4 regions of the Ensifer sp. MJa1 genome follow, and region 1 is predicted to be linked to each of the others. Evidence: riboswitches for the same ligand, from Rfam matches in the RefSeq annotation. Region 1 holds a riboswitch; each other region holds the start of a gene.
The links. Region 1 has a riboswitch for cobalamin ahead of MKZ91_RS06840 (aromatic ring-hydroxylating oxygenase subunit alpha). Riboswitches for the same ligand answer to the same signal wherever they lie in the genome.

Region 1 (5,475 bases):
TTCTGTGAGCGGAAAAACGCGAGGGCCGGAGCTCAGGTCTCCGACCCTGCCGCCGGGCATCAGCTATAGGGCGAATAGCACTGCTGGCGGGGACCGCCATAGGGCTGATAGGTATTGTCGTAGGCCCTGTAGGAACGATAGCGGTCATAGCACCACTGCACATGGCGGCTTCCATAGACAGGTGCGGGCCGCGTGTAGCGCGGCGGCTGGACGATCACCACGCCGGCACCGAAGGCAGCCATCGGGTACCACCAGCCATTGTAATAGCGATAACCGGGCCTCCGATAGTTATAACCGCGATAGCCGTTGTAGTAGTAATAGCCGCCTCGACGCTCCATACCCGGCCGGCGATATTGCACGTTCACCGCATTGTTCTGTTGTTCGACCTGCGGCGGCGCCGGCACAAACGCCTGCGAGGGTGCCGCTGATGTCAGCAGTACCGCCGCGGCCATGAGCGGCGCAATCCATCTGCCTGTGCCGGATTTCATCGAATTCGTCATCAAAAACCTCCATAACCGAACGCACGGACCGGCCTCTCGAGACATTGAGGCACCGTTTCATCTCTGTTTGATTTCATCCCGGACCGACCTGGATCCGGGGATGCCCCTCAGCCGGGAGATCCGAAATCGACCGAAAACGCGTAAACTACCGGTTTTGTTCCATCTTCGGGCGTGGATAAGGGAGGTTCCGCCTCTTGTGGGACCGGTCGCAGGCCCGCGAACAGCGTAGCGATCTGGGGTTTTGCAGAGCGCCTCGCCTGTGCGTCTGCAAGCGCGCGGCACATCCAGCTCTACACAAGGCAACGCTCATATACAGCCAGAGGTCGCTATACTTTCGCTTCGGTCTCCAGCACAGTCGCTGCGGGGACTGAGATTTACGATGCATTAACGGTAATGTCGGCAATCTCATAGAATGGCCAAGCGGTGTATCTCCACGACAGGGATGATTCTGCGCCTCGGGACCTTCCTGGGTCTGATTTTCGCGGCAGCGATGGTTCGCGCCGGTGAACTGGAGCCCTGGAAGACCAAGTCAAACGCCATCATCGTCGATGCCTATGAAATGAACAGCATCGACTGGGAAGTGATGCTTGAGGACAAGCGCATCTCCGGCTTCATCGCCAAGGCATCCGATGGCCTGCCCGAGAGCTTCTCCTGCACCGGTGACCACAACGGCGACACCTTCAACCACTGCAAGACCATGTGGCGCAAATACGCCGTCAGCCGCGAGCTCTACCAGACCCGTCGCATGCTCGCCCGCTCGCATGGGCTGCTGTGGGGCGCCTATCACCTCGCACGCCCAGGAAATCCGGTAGATCAGGCCAACCACTTCCTCGACTACGCAGAGCCGCGCGACGATGAGTTGATGGTGCTGGACATCGAGGGGATCGACCCGGAAAAATACATGTCGCTCGAGGACGCGGCGATCTTTGCCGGCCACATCAAGACCCGGACCGGGCGTTATCCGATCCTCTACACCAACCACGTCACCGCCAAGTACATCGCCACGCACCGCTCGCGGTACCGGCTGCTGTCGCGGCTGCCACTCTGGTACGCGCGCTACAAGCCGGATATCCGCCAGGTCTTCCCGATGGGCAACTGGGAGAGCTATGCGCTGTGGCAGTTCTCTTCAGGCATCAATTGTGGCAAGCGGCGCTGCCCCTATCGTGTCCCGGGAACACTCGCCGACATCGACGTGAACGTCGCCGCTATGCCACCGGCGGCGCTGAAGGCAATCTGGGCGCAAGGGGCCTTGCTGCCCGAAAAGCCGCTACCGCTGACCCTTGTCGCCAAGGCAGAACAGGGAAGCGGCGTCAGCGCGATTGCCGAGGCGAAGGCCGCGTTCGAAACCGAACCACTGCTCGTCAGCCGCGCGGGCGCGACAAGCGGCGCCGGCAGCGGCGTCGACATGCTGGTGACTGGCTCGATCGATTTCGGCCGTCACGAGCGCGCGCTGCAAGTGGCGATCGCCGCCAGTGAAGCACCCATCCAGTGTCCCCATAGCTCCGCCGACACCGACAGCCTCAGGCGCGTCGCCGTCAGGCTGCTGCCCTGCAACGCCCGCTGAGCGGCACGTCGCGAGCCACAGCGTCAGGCTTCGATCTGGACATCCCCAAGCGGGCGCGAACAACAGGCGAGGATGTAGCCCTCGTCAATCTCGTCGTCGAGAATGCCACCATTGTGGTTCATATCCACCTCGCCGGCGACCTTCATGACGCGGCAGGTGCCACAGATGCCGCCCTCGCAGGCAGCCCCGATCCTCACCCCGTTGGCACGCGCCGCCTGCAGGATTGTCTGGCCCGGCTTGGCTTCGACCTCCTTGCCGCTCATGGTGAAGACGACCTTGGCGGCCTGCACTTCGCCATCGCCGCCGACACCGGCGCGCACTGCGATCTCTTCGGCCGCAGGCGCTGCCGCCGGCTGGAAGCTCTCCTCGTGATAGCGACTCATGTCGAAGCCGGTCGCCTTCAGCATTTCGCGCACACCGCGCATGAACGGTTCCGGACCGCAGCAGAACACGGTGCGCTCCAGGAAATCCGGCGCGAGCAGCGGCAGCTTGGTGCCGTCGATGCGCCCGCGCAGGCCGTGCCAGCCGTGCCGCGCCTCGTGTCCTTCAACGATAAAGCCGAGGTTGAGCCCGGGCATCTGTGTCGCCAGCACTTCCAGCTCGGAGCGGAAAAGCAGATCGTCCGGGCGCCGGGCGCAGGAGATAAAGGTCACGTCCGTTTCCGGCACGCAGTCCGCCATCCAGCGCGTCATCGACATCATCGGGGTGATACCCGATCCGGCCGAGATGAACAGATACTTGTCACCCGGATGCCGCACGAAGCTGAAATCCCCGAGCGGACCGAATGCCCTAAGCTTCATGCCGGGTTTCAGGTGGTCGAACATCCAGCGGGTACCGATGCTGTCGGCCTGCACCTTAACCGTGACGGCGATCGAGAGTGGTCGCGACGGCGTCGACGACAGCGTGTAGGTGCGCATGACCGGTTCGTCGCCGACGGGCAGTTCGAGGGTGACGAACTGCCCGGGCAGGTAGCGGAACCAGGCCGGCTTTTCCGCCCGGAAGGTGAAGGTCATGACATCGGCTGTCTCGACGACCGCCGAGGTGCATTCGAGCAGCTGCTGCCGGTCGATCCAGACGTGCAGCGCATCGAAGTGGTGGAAGGAGGACGCCATCTGCATGTCAGGCAACCCTCGAAAGCGGAGCGGCATCGCCCTTGAGGCGTTGCTCCATGAACTTGCAGTACCATTCGACGAACTGCATCACGCCGCCTTCGTGCTCCGGCGAATAGGGGCCGGGCTGATAGGCAGGCGAGCGGATGCCAAAGGCATTTTCCTCCACGATCTGACGGTCCTGGTCGTTGGTCTCGGTCCAGACGTGGGTCAGTTCTTCCAGGTTGTAGTCGACGCCCTCGACCGCATCCTTGTTGACGAGCCACTTCGTCGTCACCTGCGTCAGTTCCGGGCCGAGCGGCAGGACGCGGAAGGTGATGGCATGGTCGGCGAGCACGTGGTTCCAGGTCGTTGGATAGTGGAACATCAAAAGCGTACCGATCTGTTGCTGGTGGACACCTGCCGACAGGGCCTGGCGGACGGCGCGCGCGCCGGACATGGTATAGCTTTCGGCGTCGTCGACGAGCGGCATGCGGGCGGCGCGGAACTGTCCGGTCGGCGATATCTTGAACTCGCTCGGAAGCCCTTCCGCCTCGCACTTTGCCCAGTGCGCGGCAATCACTGGATCGTCCTTGGCGCCCTGAACGCCGGTTGCCGTCGGCGCTTCCGGATAGGTGCGGCAAAGCTCCGGGTGGTTGGCGGCGCAATGGTAGCACTCGCGGTTGTTTTCCCAGACGAGCTTCCAGTTGCCCTTCTCGATGATCGTGCTTTCAAAGGCGACCTTGGTTTCGCCGAGGCGATGCGGCGCGAGGTAGGGCAAGGCCAGTTCGCGGAAGGCCGCGAAGTCCATCGGATTTTCAGACAGGTTGATGAAAATGTAGCCGCCGACCGTTTCGCAATGGATCGGCTTCAGGCTGTGGGCCGCCTTGTCGAAGTCCTCGCCCATCTGGCGCGCAAAGAGCAGGCTGCCGTCGAGCTCGTAGGTCCACTGGTGATAGGGACAGACAAGCTTTGCCGATGACCCCTTGTGTTGCGTGCAGACGCGAGAGCCGCGGTGGCGGCAGGAATTGTGAAGTGCCCGGATCGTGCCCTGGCGATCGCGGGTGATGACGACGGGGAAATCTCCCACCTGGACGGTGAAATAATTGCCGGCCCTCGGGATCTCGCAGTCATGGCCGATGAACAGCCAGTCCTTGTACCAGATGTTCTCCAGATCCTGCCGGTAGTAGTCGGGATCGATGTAGAAGGCCCGATCGAGGCTGTAGCCGTCACGTCGGCCTTTCAGCCTGCGAAGCATATCGTTCCTGATGTCCATGTCCTGTCCTCATGCGCCATGTTTCGGAGAGGCAGGACAGGAACCCGCACGGGCGCATGCCCATGCGTTTGAGGCTCCGATCCGGCTGCCCGCCGCAACCCGTTACGGTTATGTCTGTCAAGGCTGGTTTCCGGGCTCAGGAGCCGTCCTTTGGGGACCTGCCCGGCGCCTTCCCGGACGAAACCGTCCAGTGGCCTTTTGCCGAGGCTTTCGCTCCACCACCGTTGCGGGGGCAGCGCCGGGATTTGACCGGCTTCCCAATTCTCCGCCCTCCCTTAAAGGCGGCACCTTGAGTGAGGATATGTAAGCGTGGAACCCATGCCGGCAGCTGCCAGATAGCGACATCCGTTTCCAGAAAGACGACACGCATCAATGAAGTTACGAAGGGCGAAACCGCAGAATGTTTCGCTTTATAAACAGATAGATAGATCAAAAAACCGGCAATTGCCGCGTTTTCGGCCCGGCATGGCGCGAGCGCGTGAGAGCTTCGCCAGATTGCGACATGACTTCATGACCCGCCCGACTTCTCCATCACCTCGCGGCGAAATCTTTCATTAACCATAAGCCATTAGCCTTGCCGGCGGACGAGTGGGTCCAACAGGCAGATGGCGCGCTGACGATCATGAGCAAGTTCAAGTATTACGATGCAGCGGCCGAAAGGCCGCCGGCGACCCCGGCGAAGGCGGCTGTCCATACAGAGTTCCTGCGCACCGGCCGGATCAACCGCCGTCAATGGATGCCGAGCGAGCGCCGGTATCTGAGCTACGAGGAAGTCGCAGACCGGACCGGCAAGAAACTGGCGACCGCCGGCGACACGACGCACAAGCGCATCAACGGCTTCCATTCATCGATCCAGTTCCCCAAGATGATCTTCCACCGCACGCTCGCCGGGCGGCCGCACCTCGGCTATTGCCACGTGACGGCGGCGCGCACCCCCGTTGCGCCTGCCAAGGACATCACCTGGTCGTTCTATTTCGCCAACTTCTTCTGCGAACTCGGCGACGAAAAGCACTTCTTCGAGCGGATCCAGACCGGCTATTCACGCAT
Region 2 (5,475 bases), on a different contig from region 1:
GCCCGGCGCTACGACACCACGATCGAAGCGATGCTGGAAACAAAGGCGACCACCGGCACCCTGCTCGGCCGCCTTCCGCGACTGGACGAAGTGGCCGATTACGCCGCTTTCGTCGCATCCGACCGGGCCGGCGCGATCACCGGCGCGATCGCCAACCTGACCTGCGGCTCACTGGTCGACTGAACCATCGGACCATTGTTGGGCCGGCGGGGCGCCATCGCCTCGCCGGCCTGTTTATCAGGCGCGGGCAAAACCGAGGATGAAGAGCGCCAGAGAACCGATCGATGCGAAGGTGCGCACGTGGTTCCACCAGACCCAGTCGGTCAGGTAGCGCTCACGCCAGAGATCGTTGGCCGCCTGCCCCGGTGCCGCGGCACCAAGCGCATCGTTCATCGGCACGTTGAAGACAATTGTCACAAGAAGCACGCCGACGACATAGACCAGACCGCCGGCGGCAAGCAACCACCGGCCCTCGCCGCCCGAGACGAAGGGGACGATCGCGAGCGCCAGGCCGAGGAGTGCCGTGCCCATGAAGGCGCTGAGGAAGATCGGGTTCTGGATCACGACATTGATCGCGTTCATCGCGGCGATCCCCTGCTCCGGCGGTAGCCGCGACAGGGCCTGCATGATGCAGACCGAGAAGATGAAGAACAGCCCGGCCATCAGGCCGGAACCGATCGCGGCGGCAAACGCCAAAGCGGGGATCAGCGGGATCATGCGGCAAGACTCCATACACCGGTTGCTGCGGTCTCCCGGGCATAGGCTGCAAAGTCGCGCGGACGCCGCCCAAGCACCTGCTCTACATCGGACGTCACACTGGAATTGCGCCCGTCGAGCACAGAGGTGAAGAGATAGCGGATGAGTTCGACATAGTCATCAGGCACGCCGTCGGCCTGAAGCTGTGCCGCGAAATCCGCAACCGGGATGGCCTGATAGGAGATCGGGCGGTTGGCCGCCGCGGCGATTTCGGCCACGGCGTCAGCAAAGGTCATCAACCGTGCACCCGTCAGCGAATAGACCTTGCCGACATGGCGATCGTCGAGAAGGGCTTCAACCGCCACGTCGGCAATATCATCGCAGCTGATGAACGGCTCGGTGACCGTATCCACCGGCAAAAAGACCGAACCGCTGAGAACGCCCTCGGCGAGAAAGCCTTCGTTGAAGTTCTCGAAGAACCAGCTCCCCCGAATGATCGTCCAGTCGGCACCGGAAGCCTGCAATTCGCGCTCGGCCGCTTCCGCCTCATCCTCGCCGCGCCCCGACAGAAGCACCAGCCGCTTGATGCCCGAAGCAACCGCAAGGGCGGAAAATCGCCGGATGACTTCGACCGCACCCGGCACCGCCAGATCTGGCTGGTAGCAGACGTAGATGCGATCGACATTTTCAAGCGCGGGCGCCCAGGTCACCTCATCAGTCCAGTCGAAGGAAGGCGATGCCGAACGGGTGCCGATGCGCACCGCAACACCACGCACTGCGAGACGTTCGGCCACCCGCCGCCCCGTCTTGCCGGTGCCACCCAAAACCAGTGTGAGTTTGTCAGTCATCGCTTCCTCCTGAGGCTGATCTACAAACATGAGTATCCCTCACATTTGCAAATGTGATAAATCCTCGTATTTTAGGAGTCAAGCTAAAATGTGAGCATCACTCATGATTTCAGATACAAGTCCGTCCGCAATCCCCGCCGAAGACGAACCCGCCCTGCGCCGGACGCCCAGCCAGAAACGCAGCCGCGAGCGCGTCGAACAGATCCTCTCCTGCGCGACAGCCCTCATTCAGGAAAAGGGCAGCGACGCCATGCGCATGAGCGAAGTCGCTGAAAAGGCTGGGATTTCTATTGGCTCTCTTTACCAGTACTTCCCCGACAAGGCGGCAATCGTGCGCACCCTGGCAGAGCGCTACAATGCAGTTTGCAACGCGTGCATCGCCGCCGAACTGGCCAAGGTCACCTCGCTTCCAGAACTGCGCGAGGCCTTCTGCATCCTGTTCGACATCTACTACGATATGTTCCTCGCCGAGCCCGTGATGCGCGACATCTGGTCGGCAATGCAGGCCGACAAGGCGCTGCGCGAGATCGACCTTCTACAAGGCCGGGCCGGCGGCAAGCTTCTTGCCGACGTGTGGGCCCGATTTGCGCCCGAAACGCCTCGTGAGGAAATCGACAGCGCCGCCTTTCTGATCATGCATCTCGGCGACTGCACCATGCGGCTTGCAGTCTCGGTCGACCGGCCGGAAGGCGACCGCATCGTCGATGCCTACAAGCAGATGATTCTCCGCGATTTTGTCGCTGACGAAGCGGTGGGCGGCGCAGGCTCAATTGACATCTCCGTGACACGCTCCTAATCATCAGGGATCGATTGGTTCCCGGAATACGAACGTGTTTCGGGAGTAAACGGGAACGTGACGGATGGACCCATACTGGGCATTCAAATCACGGCCGACCCCGCGACTGTAGAACGGCGTCGATCTGCCATTTCGGAGCGATCCGGAAGAAGCCACTGGAAGAGACCGCGAGAGGGCGGCCGAACTGGGAAGGCGAGGCAGGTCGAGGGCATCGAGCCCAGCGCCGCGAGCCAGGAAACCTGCCACTCGATGCGGGCATAGGGCCCAAACCGGGAATTTCCCGATGCCATCACGGAGGTTGTCATGGCTACGTCTACCATTTCGAGCACCCCGCTCTCCCTCAGCGATCGTCTGACCGCTGGTATCATCGCGCTTTTCATCGGCGCTTTCCTCGTCTTCGGCGCCGGCCTTGCCAATTCGGCCGTGCTGCACGACACCGCGCACGACACCCGCCACTCCTACGGCTTCCCCTGCCACTAAGACGATGTTTCGGAACGTCACCAACGTTCCACGTCGACAAAGCGGACCTGAGCGCATCCGGCCTTTGCCGGATGTCCGTGCTTGTGCGTCCCGGCGTGCCCGGCGCGCAAGGACCGTCCGCATGGCAGAGACCATGGAAAGGCTGACAAACCACGCCGCAGCGCGTGGCTTTTGCCGTTATCGAGGGATTTCAAGATGATTGTCAGAACGCTTCTGGCCGCGATCGTGGCTGGATTGATTGCCGGTGTCTTCATGACCGGCGCCCAGGAACTCCGGGTCACGCCGCTGATCCTGCATGCGGAAGAATTCGAAGGCGAGGCTCCGGCCGCAACCGAACAGCCGGCCGGCCAGCCGGGCACGACCGCGCCCGCTGCCGAAGGCCAGCAGCATTCCTCGCTCAAGGCCGTCTCGCCGCTGGGCGCCCTCATCGACGCCCTGTCGCCGATCACGCCGGCTTACGCCCATGAGGGCGAGCATGAGGAAGAAGGCGGCATCATGTTCGGCATGAGCCGCTTCTCCGGCACGCTCATTGCCAATCTCGTCACCGGCTCCGGCTTCGGCCTTCTGCTTGCCGGCGTCAGCCTGGTGATCGGCTATCCGATCACGCTCAGGAACGGCGCGCTCTGGGGCGCCTGCGGCTGGCTCGCCGTGCACATGCTGCCGGCGATCGGCCTGCCGCCGGAACTGCCGGGCTTCCCGGCCGCCGAACTCGGCGACCGCCAGACCTGGTGGCTGCTGACCGTGGCGCTTTCTGCCGTCGGTCTCTACCTCGTGGTCTTGCGCGAAGAGATCGTGTCGAAGGTCGCCGGCCTCGTTCTCATCGCTGCACCGCATGTCTACGGCGCGCCGCAGCCTGCCGATATCACCAGCAACGTTCCGGCCGTGCTTGGCGCCGAGTTTGCCGTTGCTGCGCTCGCCACCACGCTCGCTTTCTGGATCGTGCTCGGCGTCGTCTCCGGCTTCATCAACGAGCGCTTCGTCAGGGCGCATTGAGCGCTCTGCATCCTGCGATGAAACAAAGAGGCGGCGGGGTTCAGGCCCCGCCGTTTTGCATGAGATGCGCCACCAGCCGGGCGCGGCGCGCCTCCGGCTGAAGAAGAACACAGGTGTCGCAGAAACTGCCGCCCTCGGTGCGGAAATAAAGACAGCAGCCACAGCGCATTCGGTATTGGCGTGACAACCGCTCGCCGCTTGCCGGATCGACAGCAGCGATCTCCTCGTAGCAAAGCTCTTCGGAATAGAGCGGCGACCCCTGCCGCTTGACGATCGCCAGGGCCGCGCCCATGCCGCGTGCCTCGTCGCCGATCGCCCGGCCGATTTCCAGAAACGCACCGGCAAGCGCATCTGATGCCAGCCGCCATTGCGCCCCGGACGAAAGGCCGGTGCGCCGTTTCAGTGCAGCGATCACCGGCTTCAGATGCGCCGTGAAACCACGTTCGAAGCTGCCGATGCCTTCCGCCGGCACGAAGCGGTCGAGACGAAAATGAAAGCGCTTGCCGGCAACCTCCCGCCCTCCGCTCGATCGTGTCCAATCTTCGAATCGAAGCCCGGACACCTCCGCAGTCAGCCCGCTGCCGAGATAAAAAGCACCCAAGGCCATGCTCAGGTCATTGCTGTAGAAGGCGATCAGATGCGCCGCCCGGATCGGGTCGGTCATGTCGGTCGCAAAACGATCCTGATAGGCAAGGCCCGTCTCGATACCGGCCCCGCTCTGCGCCCAGAAAGTGGCTGGCGAAACGAACCGGCCATCCATCGATCCGAGGGAGACGCCGGCGTCGGGGAACTGCGCGCGCAAGCGTTCGGCCACAGCCAGCGCCTGCTGTGGATGCGCCTGCGCAGCCTCGGTTGTCCGCTGGCGATCTCCCAAACTCATTCTGTCTCCAACCATCCGCCGGTAAAACCCGCTCGCCTCAACCCGTTGCGGATCGCGGGCACGCGGCGCGTGAGCTCCCAGACGAAGCCGCTTCGCCAGTTTTCGATCATCATGACGACGAGGCCCTGGTCAAGGCCGACGACACGCTCATCGACCCAGCCCGCTGGCCCTTCGCCCGCCAGGCTCGGGTTGAAGCCGCCGGGAAAGCGCCCCTCTTTCAGCAAACCGGGATAGCCGGCCTCGATATGCTCAAGGGCTGAAAGACAGGCGTCGGGGTCGAAAGGCAGGCAGGCAAGCGCTGCCCAGGGCACGAGCGTGCCGTCATCGATGCCAAAGGGGGTGCCTCGGTTGGCATAGCCGTAAAGCCGCTGCCGGCGCCCGTCTCTGAGGCGCTCGCTGCCGCGTGGCGCATGGCAGGCGCTGAGGCCCCAGAGGTGGGCGCCATAGCCGGAAAAACCGCCGGGGTTCAGCTGCGCATGCGCACGCTGCAGCCCTATGGCGCGTCGGGTGTTGTCGAAATAGTCCGTGCCCCTCTCCCGCATGGGCCGGTCGGCGGGTACGCGAAGATCGAGCCATGCCTGCGGGAAAAGATGGACAAAGAGCGATGCAGCGTGGAGGTGAGGTTCTCCGCAGGCCAATATCCAGTCATACGCTTCGGTGAAGGCTGCGTAGTGCTGCGGTTCGATCGCATGCTCTGGTGCCCCGAGCGCCAGCACATAGAGCAGCAGCGCCTCGCTATAGCCCTGCCAGCGAAGTTTCAGGAACCGGCCGGGAGGACGCCA
Region 3 (5,475 bases), on a different contig from region 1:
AGGAACAGCGCCTTGACCTTGGGGTTTTCCAGCGCCTTGATGTCTTCGTCGGTGAACTGGAAGCGGTCCTCCTGCTCGGCGCTGACATTGATGGTCTTGAGGTCGTAGTCCTCCAGTTCCGGCATTTCGAGATAGGGTGTGAAGATCGGCGTGCCGAGCGCGATCGTGTCGCCGGCGTTGAGCAGGCGGGCGTTCTTCAAGGCCTTGAAGATGTAGCACATGGCGGCGGTGCCGCCTTCGACCGGGTAGAGGTCGAACTTCACCTTCGGCCGGTGGCCGGCGCACATTGCCCACATCAGATATTCGTGGGTGATGATCTCGTTGTGGTGCAGTGCCCGGTCGGGCACCGGATAGTTGTCGCCGATGATCGAGTCCGTCAGCTCATGCACGAAGCCATCGGGATCGAAGCCGAAGGTCTTGATGGCATAGGCGACGGCATCGCCAAGGGTCTTTGCCGCCGGGATGCCTTCATCCTCTTCGTCCACGGTTTCCGTGGCCTGGAGCTGTTTCTTGATCCATTTCTGGAAGCGGGCATGGGCGCCATCCTGCGGCGGCATGCCGGCGACACCGGCCTTCGGATCATAATAGGCGCGCTTGGCTTCCGTCAGCGCAAACTGGCCGAGCAGGAAGAAGGCCTCGCGGGCGCGCGTCGCCGTCCAGTTGGGGTTGCCGCGACCGGCGTTGAGGAAGGCCTTGGCGGATTTCTGCGAGCTCGACTTGGCGAGCTTGATCAGTTCGTCCTTGATTTCGAACGGGCTGAGATCGGAAATGCTGTCGTAGAATTTGCGGTCCAACATGATAAACACTCCCTTGAACTCTGAACGATGGTCCGTGTTCGCCGGCTCGCCTCAGGCGAGCATGATGACGATGACAAGGCCGAAAATGGTAAGCAGCGTGTTGCCGATGGCGTAGGGCATGCCGTAGCCGAGGGCCGGCACCTTGCTCTTGGCCGCCTCCTGGATCATGCCGAGCGCCGCCGTCGTGGTCCTGACGCCGGCGCAGGCGCCAAACAGGATCGCCGGGTGGAACTTGAAGACATAGTGGCCGATCAGCACCGAGGCGATCATCGGGATCGAGGTTGCGACCACGCCCCAGATGAACAACGAAATGCCGACTTCCTGCAGCCCCGCGACAAAGCCCGGGCCGGCGCCGATGCCGACGACGGCAATGAAGATGTTGAGGCCGAGCGTGTTCATCAGCCACAGCGCCGGTGACGGGATGCGGCCGAAGGCGGGGTAGGTGGTGCGCAGCCAGCCGAGCACGAGGCCGGCAAGCAGCGCGCCGCCGGAGGTGGAAAGCCCGATCGGGATGCCGCCGATCGTGATCGTCAGCGCCCCGATCATCGCGCCGATGAAGAGGCCCCAGCCGAGGAAGGCGATATCGGTGGTTTCGACCGGGCGATCGGCAAAGCCCAATGCCTTGATGGCGGCCTCAACGTGCCGCTTGGCGCCGCCGATGGTGACGATGTCGCCGCGCTCGACGGTGGTGCCGGGAAGAACCGGGATCTCGACCAGTGAGCGGATGATCTTGCGGGCATAGACGCCGCGCGCCCAATCCATGGTGCTGACTTCGGCAAGCGTCTTGCCGGCGAGCGCCTTGTTGGTGACATAGACGTCGACGACCTCGGCCTCGGCGTTCAGCAGTTCCTTGTCCTCGACCTCGACCAGCTTCGAATCGAGGTTTTCGACCAGCACGGCGCGCCTGCCGGAGAAGGCGACGACGTCGCCCGGCTGCAGCACGGTGTTGCCGTCGGCCTCAATGATCTGGTTGCCGCGCCGCAGGCGTTCGACAAAGACGCGGACGCCGGGAAGGAGGTCCTTGACCGGTTTCCCGGTGAGACCGCTTGCCTGGTCGACGCGGTAGGCGCGAAGACCGAAATCATGATAGGCGCGGGTAATGCCGGGCTCGCTCGCCTCGGTGCCGCCGCCGAGCTTGGCCTCATATTCCTTGCAGGCGGCCGGAAGGTCGATGCCGAGAAGCCTCGGGCCCAGCTGGGCAAGAATGATCGCCGAGCCGATCGTGCCCCAGATATAGGTGACCGCATAGGCGATCGGAATCTGGTCGGCAAAGGTCTTGGCCTGTTCGGGCGTCAGCCCGAGCGAATTGATCTGGTCGGTCGCAACACCGATCGCGGCCGAAATCGTCTGCGATCCGGCATACATGCCGGCGCCATAGCCGAGCGGCAGGCCGGCGATCAGCGCGCAGAGATAGGGCACGATCAGGCAGAGCACCAGGACCGAGAGCGCAAAGGCGATCTGTTTCGGCCCATCGGTGCTCAAGCCGCGCACGAATTGCGGTCCCACGCCATAACCAACGGCAAACAGGAAGATCAAGAACAGGGTGGATTTCAGGTCACCGGAAACCTGGATGCCCAGTTGCCCGATGAGAACGCCCGCCAGCAATGTGGCGGTGACGTTGCCGAGGTTGAAGCCTGCGACCTTGATGGGGCCGATCAGGAAGCCGATGCCGAGGGCGAGAAAGACGGCAACCGGAGGATAGGTCCGAAGCGTCTCGACGAAGAAATCGATTGGGTTCACTGCTATCCCCTGTCGAAAGTTGAATTGCCGTCACTTCATTTCGGGACTTGCGCGGCCAGGTTGATGTGGTGGTGGTGTATCGATGCCCAATCCCAGCTTCGGCGCCAATCCCAGCTTCGGCGATTGTCGCTTCGGTCGGTGATTTTCTCAACGGTCATGGGGTTACGTGAGCGTAACGTACGTTACGTTTCAGTGCTTTGCCGGGAATGCGGCTTCCAGGTGGCGGTGTCCTCGATGCCCAAGAACGTTGCTCCCGCCAGATCCCTCGTCGGCATTTCAACTATGGTGTTGTAGCTGTCGCGTTGTCTGGCGGCGTCCCGCGCATGAAACCTTTGCCGGCTATGCTTGCCGTCGAGGTCTCCTTCGACATGCGCAACGCTGCTTCACGCAGATGCCGTTGCGTGGCAGGCTGGGCGGCGACATCGAGGATCTTGCCGCCGGGCTTCAGCGAAGCCAAGGATACGCCGGTCGCCGCCGTCACGCGAGGCTCTCGCCCGGAGCGGGCGGCCGAATGCCTGACGATCATTTCCTTGTTGATTTGTGTAATGTTATTTTATAACAGTCACGCATGACGAAACGCCGCATGTTGATAGAGCCCGAAGCAGACGCCCGCGCGGTTGTCACTTCAGCCGATTCATGCGAGGAAGGCGTTGATGGTGCTGCGTCCGCGACAATGCGGAGGCGGCTGAAAAGGGAACACGGAACGGACGACCCTGACGGGACCGAAACCGTGGCTGCCCCCGCAACTGTGAGCGGAAAGCGCATTCACACCATGTCACTGGCATCAAGCCGGGAAGACGTGGATGCGCCGCGACCCGCGAGCCAGGAGACCTGCCATCGAACCGATCAACCACAACGGACGGGGTGTTCCGATGGAAAAGAACTGGCTTTCGCACGACGGCTTTCCGTCCTTCTGCCGCTTCGCCATCTCCTGCCGTCACTCCGGCGGAGAGAGAAGATGGCCGAGCCGACTTCAAGACAGCACAAGATAACGGTCTGCACCGATTGCCGCCTTACCGGTGGCCCTTGCGCGCCCGGTGCCGAGCTCATTCAGCGCCTCAACCGCAGCATCGCCACGCTCGGGACACCGCTCGACCGTGACTTCTCGATCGCCGGCACCGTCTGCATGGCCGCCTGCACCCGACCCTGCACCATCGCCTTCCAGGCAACCGGCAAGGCGACCTATCTCTTCGGCGACATTTCGCCGGAGGAAGACATCGACGATCTCGTCAGCTTCGCCACCACCTATGCCGAGCGCGGTGATGGCATGACGCGTGCCGTCGAGCGCCCGCGCGGGCTGAAGGGCAAGACGCTCGCCCGCATCCCGGCGGCCATGCTCGTCTCCGAAGACATCGCCGGACGGTTCCAGTGAGACCGCGGGGAGGGACAGGATCATGAGCTGCACGTCGACAGGAGCCACGCTCAGGGTGGAGGGCCTGCGTTGGGGACCGCGTCCGGGCCTGACGCTGGTCGAGGATGTCGATTTTTCGATCGCGGCGGGAAGCCGGCTTGCGATCCTCGGGCCGAACGGTGCCGGCAAGACCTCTCTTTTGCGCTGCCTTTATCGCGCCGTGCAGCCGGATGCCGGCCGCATTGCCGTCGATGGCGTCGACCTCTGGTCGATTTCGGCACGCGAGGCGGCAAAGACAATCGCCGTCGTGCTGCAGGAAATGCCCGGCGATTTTCCCTTCAGCGTGCGCGATGTGGTGATGATGGGGCGGATCCCGAGACGCGAGGGCCTGAGCGGCTGGTCGGAGCTTGATCGCGAGCGCGTGGCTCACGCGCTGTCGCATCTCAATCTCGCCCATCTCGCCGGCCGGCAATTTGCCACGCTTTCGGGCGGCGAGAAGCAGCGGGTGCTGATCGCCCGGGCGCTTGCCCAGGAGCCGCGCATCATCATCCTCGACGAGCCGACCAATCATCTCGACATCCGCCACCAGCTCGAAATCCTCGAACTGCTGCAGACGTTGAAGCTGACGATCGTCTCGACGCTGCACGACATCAACCTTGCCGCCGAGTTCGCCACCGACGTCGCGATCGTGACGGCCGGGCGGCTGACGGCCTTTGGGACACCGGAGCAGGTCCTGAGCCCCAGGGCGCTCTCCGTAGCCTTCGGCGTCACCGCCACCGTCCACAGCACGGCCGCTGCCGGCAGCGCCCGTTTCTCCTTCTCACTTCCCCGATAGGATTTATTTCATGAAGATCAATATTGCCTCATCCACCGTCCTGTTCCTTCTCGCCGCGGCAACGCCGGCGCTCGCCCATCCGGTCACCATCAAGAGCTGCAACCGCGAGGTGACCTTCGATGCGGCGCCCAAGCGTGCGATCGCCAACGACGTCAACCTGGTGGAGATGATGCTGGCCTTGAGGCTGCAGGACCGCATGGTCGGCTATACCGGCGTCTCCGGCTGGAAGACACTGGATGAAAGGCTGCGCGAGGGCGTGAAGGAACTGCCGGAGCTTTCGGAGAAGTATCCGACCAAGGAAGTGCTCTTGAACGCCGACGCCGATTTCTTCTTTGCCGGCTGGAACTACGGCATGAAGGTCGGCGGCGAGGTGACGCCCGAGACGCTCGCCCCCTTCAAGATCGGTGTCTACGAACTTACCGAATCCTGCATCCACGTGATGGCCAAGGAAAAGCCAACGATGGACGACATGTTCGTCGATCTTCTCAATCTTGGCCGCATCTTCGGCGTCGAGGATCGGGCGCAAGCGCTGGTTGCGGGCTATCGCAGCCAGTTGGCCGACATCGTCAAGGCATCGGCCGGCGGCGACAAGCCGACGCGTGTGTTCGTCTATGATTCCGGCGAGGAGAAGCCGTTCACCTCGGGTCGCTTCGGCATTCCGACGGCGATGATCGAGGCTGCCGGCGGCGCCAACATCATGGAGGACGTCGAAAAGAGCTGGGTGGAGGTTTCCTGGGAGCCGGTGATCGAGC
Region 4 (5,475 bases), on a different contig from region 1:
GACACCTTCCCGATCCTGCTCGGCGACAACCCGGAAATCCGCAGTGCTTCGGTCTGGGAATCGAGCCGCTTCTGCATCGAACCCGACATCTCGCAGGACCGGTCGTCGAACCAGGTAACGGTAGCGGCCGCAGAACTGATGTGCGGTGTGGGCGAACTGGGGCTCGCCTCCGGCATCAGCCACATCGTCACGGTTACCGACGTCTTCCTTGAGCGCATGTTCCGGCGCATGGGTTGCCCCGGCGAGCGCATTGCCGACCCGCACCGTATCGGCTCGGTCTTTGCCGTGGCTGTTGCCTGGGAGGTAACGCCGGATCTGCTCGAACGCATGAAAGCCGTTGCCGCTATCGAAGGTACCGTCCTCGAACGCCCAATGTCGCTGGAAACCGCCCGCGCCGCCTGAGCGATCAGGCACTCGGACCTGTTAACGCAAACCGTGGCTTGTCGTTGCACGATCACCGACAAGCTCTATGATGGCGCTGAAACAGGAATTGCCGCTGGCAACCGTCCCGCTCGGAAGGTCGGCGCCGACGCGGCAGCAGGAAGAGACTTCGCCCGTGTTCGCGCGCTTGAAACACGTCGCCGTGGCCCTGGTGCCGCTGGCTTTGGTCGGTGCCGATCCATCCCTGGCATCACCCGTATGCGACCGGCTGAACACCCGACTGGTGGAACTGCCGACCACCCTTGCCACCAACGCAGACGCGCGTGACTACGCCAGCGCCATATCGCGCCAGAACATCGAGCTGCGACGGGCGAAGAACGATCGTCGCCGCGCTGGCTGTGGCGGCGGCAGTGTTGTCACCTTCGATGGCGGCGATCCGGACACCTGCGGCGATCTCACCAGCCTTATCGCCGAGATGGAAGACAATCTGCGCCTGCTGAAGTCGCAGCGCGAGCAGATCGTTGCCGGCGACAGCGAGGACGCGCGCCGCCGGATCCTGGCCGCGCTGGAGATCAACGGCTGCTTCGGTGACCGCGAGGAAATGGCGAGTGCGATGCCGGAAGAGCCGGAAACCCACCGCAATATCATAGAGGACCTGCCACCGGACGAATCCTACGGCCCGTTGCTGCGGCATGACGATGACGGTTACGGACCAGAGGGCGGCTATTACACGGGGACGCTGCGCACCATGTGCGTGCGGACCTGTGACGGCGCCTTCTTCCCGATCTCGTCCGATGCCACGCCAGCGGATTTTGCGCGGGACGAACAAGCCTGTCGCGCGCGCTGCCCAGGGGCTGAGACCGAGCTTTTCTTCCACGACCTCAACACCGAAGAGAGCGAGCAGATGGTCTCGGCTTCGACCGGCCGGCCCTATACCGAGCTCCCCAATGCCTTTGCCTATCGCACCCGCGGCGTCGGCACACCCGGTATCTGCGGCTGCCAGATACCGCGCACTGCCGCGGCGCAACCAACCACAGGCACGAAGATCACCGGTGACGATCAATCGTCGATTGTGATCATCGAGACCAAGAAGCCGGCATCGGAAAGCGCTTCCGAGAAGGCACCGGCAGAGGAACGTCCCTACGATCCGGCAAAGAGCAAGGTGCGGGTCGTCGGCCCGACCTTCCTGCCACAGGAAGAAACGTCCATCGACCTGAAACACCCCAAAGGACCGGCTTACCAACCGGTCCAAAACTGAACGCGCGACGCCTTACAGCGCCGCGCGTCTTCTAAGGCGCGCCAAGGACGCTGTAACACTTTAAAGCTGCTGCATAATCCTACCCTTAAATCGATTCCGACTTAAGGAGCTATGCCGTAGCGGCGATCGCAGTTTTTGCATGCAGATAACAATGCAACCGTTTGAAGTATCTGCATTTTTGCCATCATCTGGAAACGGCTGACGGCGCCTGGCAGCCCCAGCTTTCTTCAAAGACCAGTTCATCGAGGGGCAAGCGCTGGCGCCATCCCTTCACCGCGAGCTCCGGCTGCTGGTAAAGCTGGTCGACATAACCGAGGCACAGCCAGGCGACGATCTCGATGTGATCGGGAATTTTGAGGATCGCCTTGATCTCGGCCTCGTGGAAGATGCTCACCCAGCCGACGCCGACACCTTCGGCCCGTGCTGCCAGCCACAGGTTCTGCACGGCACAGACCGTGGAATAGACGTCCATCTGCGGATTGTGCGTACGCCCGAGCACAACAGCCCCGCCACGCGTGCGGTCGCAAGTGACGCAGATGCTGAGCGGCGCCTTGTGGATGCCCTCGAGCTTCAACGAGCGGTACTTCGTCTGTTGCTCGCCGGAAAACATCAACGCCGCTTCTTCATTGGCACGACGAAAGGCCTGCCAGATGCGCTCGCGGGTCTCAGGCGCCCTCACCAGGAGGAAGTTCCAGGGTTGCATGAACCCCACGGACGGTGCGCTATGGGCCGCCGAAAGCAGCCGCTTCACCAGGTCGTCAGGCAGTGGGTCGCCCAGGAATTCGTCGCGCACGTCGCGGCGTGTTTCAATAGCACGGTAGACGGCCTCCCGCTCTTCCGGCGAAAAGGCTGAGGCAGCCGCAAGGCCACCCTTCGGTTCAGTCAGCATCGTTCGATCCCCAACAATGCGAAACCTTCCGCCGTCCACGCGGGTTCGGTCTATCTCGCCAGGCCGGTCTTCTGACTCCGGTTCAACCGGTCGCCTCGCCTTCCCAGATCGGTTGAAGATCCAGTGGCAATACCTTGAATCAAATCAAGGCCATATCGAAGCGTCCGTCCCCGTCACAGCGTTGGGCACGTTCCGGAATGACGCCGGATTCCCGATTCTCCCGCTCGCGCGGGCACCTGACGGCCGCATAAGGACACAGCCGCCGGAGAAAGACAAGCAAGTCTCAGAGCGGCGCCACCGGATGCGGCGAACCGTCATAGGCGCCCCAGACCGACTGGTCGAAGCAGATCACCGAGCCGGTCATCAGCCCCGATTCCGCCGACGACAGGTAGGCGCAGGCGCGCGCAACCTCTGCCGGATCGACCAGCCGGCCGAAGGGCTGGCTGGCGGCCGCCTTCTCCAGCCAATCCGGCGACGCGCCATGAAACTCCCGCTGGATGCGGTCTTCGCCCTCCGATGCCATCCAGCCGATGTTGAGACCGTTGACGCGGATGCGGTTGCGCAGGAGCGCATAGGCCGTGTTCTTGGTAAGGGTTTCGAGTGCACCCTTGGACGAGCAGTAGGCAGCGATGAATGGTTGTCCCGCCATTGCCGACATTGAGCCGATGTTGACGATCGTGCCTTCGGTGCCCTCTCGCCGCATCACCTTGATCGCCTCCTGCATGAGGAAGAACGGCGCACGCACATTGATGGCGAACATGCGATCGAACAGTTCCGGTGTGGTGTCGAGGATCGTGCCGCGGTCGGTGATGGCGGCGGCATTGACCAGCGCATCGACGCGGCCGAACTCCGCATCACAGGCCGCGACCACCTTGCGCGCATCTTCCACCTGTTCGAGGTCGGCCTCGACATAGACCACTCTTGCGCCGCCGGCCTTGCCGATCTGTTCGGCTTTCGCGCGCCCCTTGGCTGCATTGCGACCGCAAATGACGATGCCGGCCGCACCGCGTTCTGCAAAAAGACCGGCGATCGTCGCGCCAAGCCCCTGTGTGCCACCGGTGACGATGGCGATCTTGCCTTCCAGTTGTCCGCTCATCGAAATCCTCCCTTTGAGTGAGATCAGGTAGAAACAGAACTGGCCCCGGACGGATTGCGCCCGGAGCCGATCAGATATGGAGCAAAGCCGTCAACTCAGCTTGCGCCTGGCCTGTGCGTCGAGCGCCGCACGAAAATCCACCTCGCTTGTTCCGGCCTTCAGCGCCTCGCGCATCAATTGCGCCTGCGTCTTCGGTGCCAAACCGCCAAGCGGCGGATCGCGGTCGAGATTGGTCGGGAAGGAATAGCCTTCTGCGCAGGAAGCAATCGCGTTCTCCGCCTCCGCCTGCGTGACCGTGTCAGTCGCGAGCAAAGTCTTCAGCGCCGGATAGAGCACGGCACTCATCGTCCGCCGATCGACGGTCTCCATCGCCCGACCGAAGGCCGATGACACCTGCAGCAGGTTCGCCACGCGGCGGATATCCGCCGAACGGTTGTTGCCGGCCGCATGGAAGAGCGCCGGGTTGAAGAACACGACATCGCCCTTCTCAAGCGGAAGCTGGATGTGATGTTCGTCGAAATAGGCGCGGAATTCCGGGCGGTTGAGGGCGAGATACCCTGGCACGTAAGTCTGGCTGAAGGGCAGGAACAGCGTCGGGCCGCTCTCGAGCGGCATGTCGCAATGGGCGACCGCCCCTTGCAGCGTCAGCACCGGCGAAAGCTTGTGCACATGAGCAGGGTATTGCTCGATCACCGCCCGTGCCTGAAAGCCAAGGTGATAATCGCGGTGTGCGGATTGGGCCGCGCCACCCGGATTGACGCGATTGACCTGCGCGGTCATCTGGTAATTCGGGCCAAGCCAGGCCTCGCTGACGAGCGCAATGATGGCGTTGCCGTAGTAGGCGGCGAAATTCTCGGGCGCCTTCAGGCAGTGCTTTTCCAGTGAGTTCCAGATCCGGTCATTCGCGCCGGGCTTGGCAAAGTGATCGCCGCCGCCGCTGCTGGAGCGGTGCTGTTCCTCGATGATCTCGTCAAACACGGCACTGGCAGCGTCGATTGTCGTCGTATCGGCAAAGGCGCGCTTGAAGACTGCAACACCCGGACCCGTCGCCAGCACTTCGCAAATCTCTGCCAGGATCTCTCGCCGTGTCTCGGGGTGAGCGCACGAGGCAGTCAGTTCGGCACTGTCATAGATCAGCACATTTTTCTCGCAGCCCGACGCATGCGGGTAGTCGGCCGGGTTGGTCCGGCGCTCCACCTCGGCCCGGAAAGCGTCGATGTCGCAGGCATCCTCCGTGAGCCATACGCGGTCGACGCGCTGCCGCGCGCTGCTGTCGGTCTTCATCCCGTTTCCTCCTCTGAAACCTTGGATGCAGACGACTATAGGCGGCGGCAAAACATGATATAGAGCAGGAATCCATCAAAAATCCATCAAGGAGCCGGCCGATGGCCCATCCGTTCCTGGTCAAGGACATCGCCTTTCAGGCAGGTCTCAGCACTGCCACCGTCGACCGGGTGCTCAATGAACGACCGGGTGTGCGCCGGCAGACCGTGGCGCGGGTTCGCGCCGCGATAGAGGAGCTCGAAAAGCAGCAGGCGGGTCTCGACGTCCAGGGCAGAAAATTCGCGATCGACATCGTGATGGAAGCGCCGGAGCGTTTCACCGACGCCGTGCGGCGGGCGTTTGAAACCGAGGCGCTCACCTTCGCGCCCACGATCTTTCGCTGCCGCTTTCATTTCGCCGAGACCATGCGTCCGCAGGAGATCGTGCAACTGCTCGATCGCATCAGGCTTCGCGGCACCGATGGCCTGGTGCTCAAGGCGCCCGATGTGCCTGACATCGTCAGTGCCGTGGCGCGGCTGGAGCAAGGTGGCATCCCCGTCGTAACGCTGGTAACCGATCTTCCCAACT

Region 2: it holds a riboswitch for cobalamin, as region 1 does, so the genes downstream of both, MKZ91_RS16215 (CbtB domain-containing protein) here and MKZ91_RS06840 (aromatic ring-hydroxylating oxygenase subunit alpha) in region 1, are expected to answer to the same signal.
Region 3: it holds a riboswitch for cobalamin, as region 1 does, so the genes downstream of both, MKZ91_RS01805 (DUF1636 domain-containing protein) here and MKZ91_RS06840 (aromatic ring-hydroxylating oxygenase subunit alpha) in region 1, are expected to answer to the same signal.
Region 4: it holds a riboswitch for cobalamin, as region 1 does, so the genes downstream of both, bluB (5,6-dimethylbenzimidazole synthase) here and MKZ91_RS06840 (aromatic ring-hydroxylating oxygenase subunit alpha) in region 1, are expected to answer to the same signal.

Annotation. Positions count from the first base shown of each region.
Region 1 is NZ_JAKUMO010000003.1:347,828-353,302, forward strand. Features, by position in the region: gene MKZ91_RS06820 (transporter) at 1-8, shown strand, start outside; gene MKZ91_RS06825 (BA14K family protein) at 60-500, opposite strand; partial or broken gene MKZ91_RS06830 (glycoside hydrolase family 25 protein) at 913-1,926, shown strand; gene MKZ91_RS06835 (hybrid-cluster NAD(P)-dependent oxidoreductase) at 2,088-3,182, opposite strand; gene MKZ91_RS06840 (aromatic ring-hydroxylating oxygenase subunit alpha) at 3,184-4,428, opposite strand; cobalamin riboswitch at 4,533-4,735, opposite strand; gene MKZ91_RS06845 (DUF6656 family protein) at 5,051-5,475, shown strand, end outside.
Region 2 is NZ_JAKUMO010000011.1:13,851-19,325, reverse strand. Features, by position in the region: gene MKZ91_RS16235 (SDR family NAD(P)-dependent oxidoreductase) at 1-183, shown strand, start outside; gene MKZ91_RS16230 (anthrone oxygenase family protein) at 238-717, opposite strand; gene MKZ91_RS16225 (NAD(P)H-binding protein) at 714-1,544, opposite strand; gene MKZ91_RS16220 (TetR/AcrR family transcriptional regulator) at 1,648-2,340, shown strand; cobalamin riboswitch at 2,339-2,601, shown strand; gene MKZ91_RS16215 (CbtB domain-containing protein) at 2,644-2,820, shown strand; gene MKZ91_RS16210 (CbtA family protein) at 3,016-3,813, shown strand; gene MKZ91_RS16205 ((2Fe-2S)-binding protein) at 3,854-4,693, opposite strand; gene MKZ91_RS16200 (glucoamylase family protein) at 4,690-5,475, opposite strand, start outside.
Region 3 is NZ_JAKUMO010000001.1:343,201-348,675, forward strand. Features, by position in the region: gene MKZ91_RS01790 (bifunctional aspartate transaminase/aspartate 4-decarboxylase) at 1-797, opposite strand, end outside; gene aspT (aspartate-alanine antiporter) at 849-2,537, opposite strand; gene MKZ91_RS01800 (hypothetical protein) at 2,818-3,018, opposite strand; cobalamin riboswitch at 3,175-3,390, shown strand; gene MKZ91_RS01805 (DUF1636 domain-containing protein) at 3,496-3,909, shown strand; gene MKZ91_RS01810 (ABC transporter ATP-binding protein) at 3,932-4,723, shown strand; gene MKZ91_RS01815 (ABC transporter substrate-binding protein) at 4,734-5,475, shown strand, end outside.
Region 4 is NZ_JAKUMO010000035.1:19,680-25,154, reverse strand. Features, by position in the region: gene MKZ91_RS29445 (acyl-homoserine-lactone synthase) at 1-402, shown strand, start outside; gene MKZ91_RS29440 (DUF2865 domain-containing protein) at 473-1,639, shown strand; gene bluB (5,6-dimethylbenzimidazole synthase) at 1,824-2,528, opposite strand; cobalamin riboswitch at 2,573-2,783, opposite strand; gene MKZ91_RS29430 (SDR family oxidoreductase) at 2,812-3,624, opposite strand; gene MKZ91_RS29425 (phytanoyl-CoA dioxygenase family protein) at 3,715-4,908, opposite strand; gene MKZ91_RS29420 (LacI family DNA-binding transcriptional regulator) at 5,010-5,475, shown strand, end outside.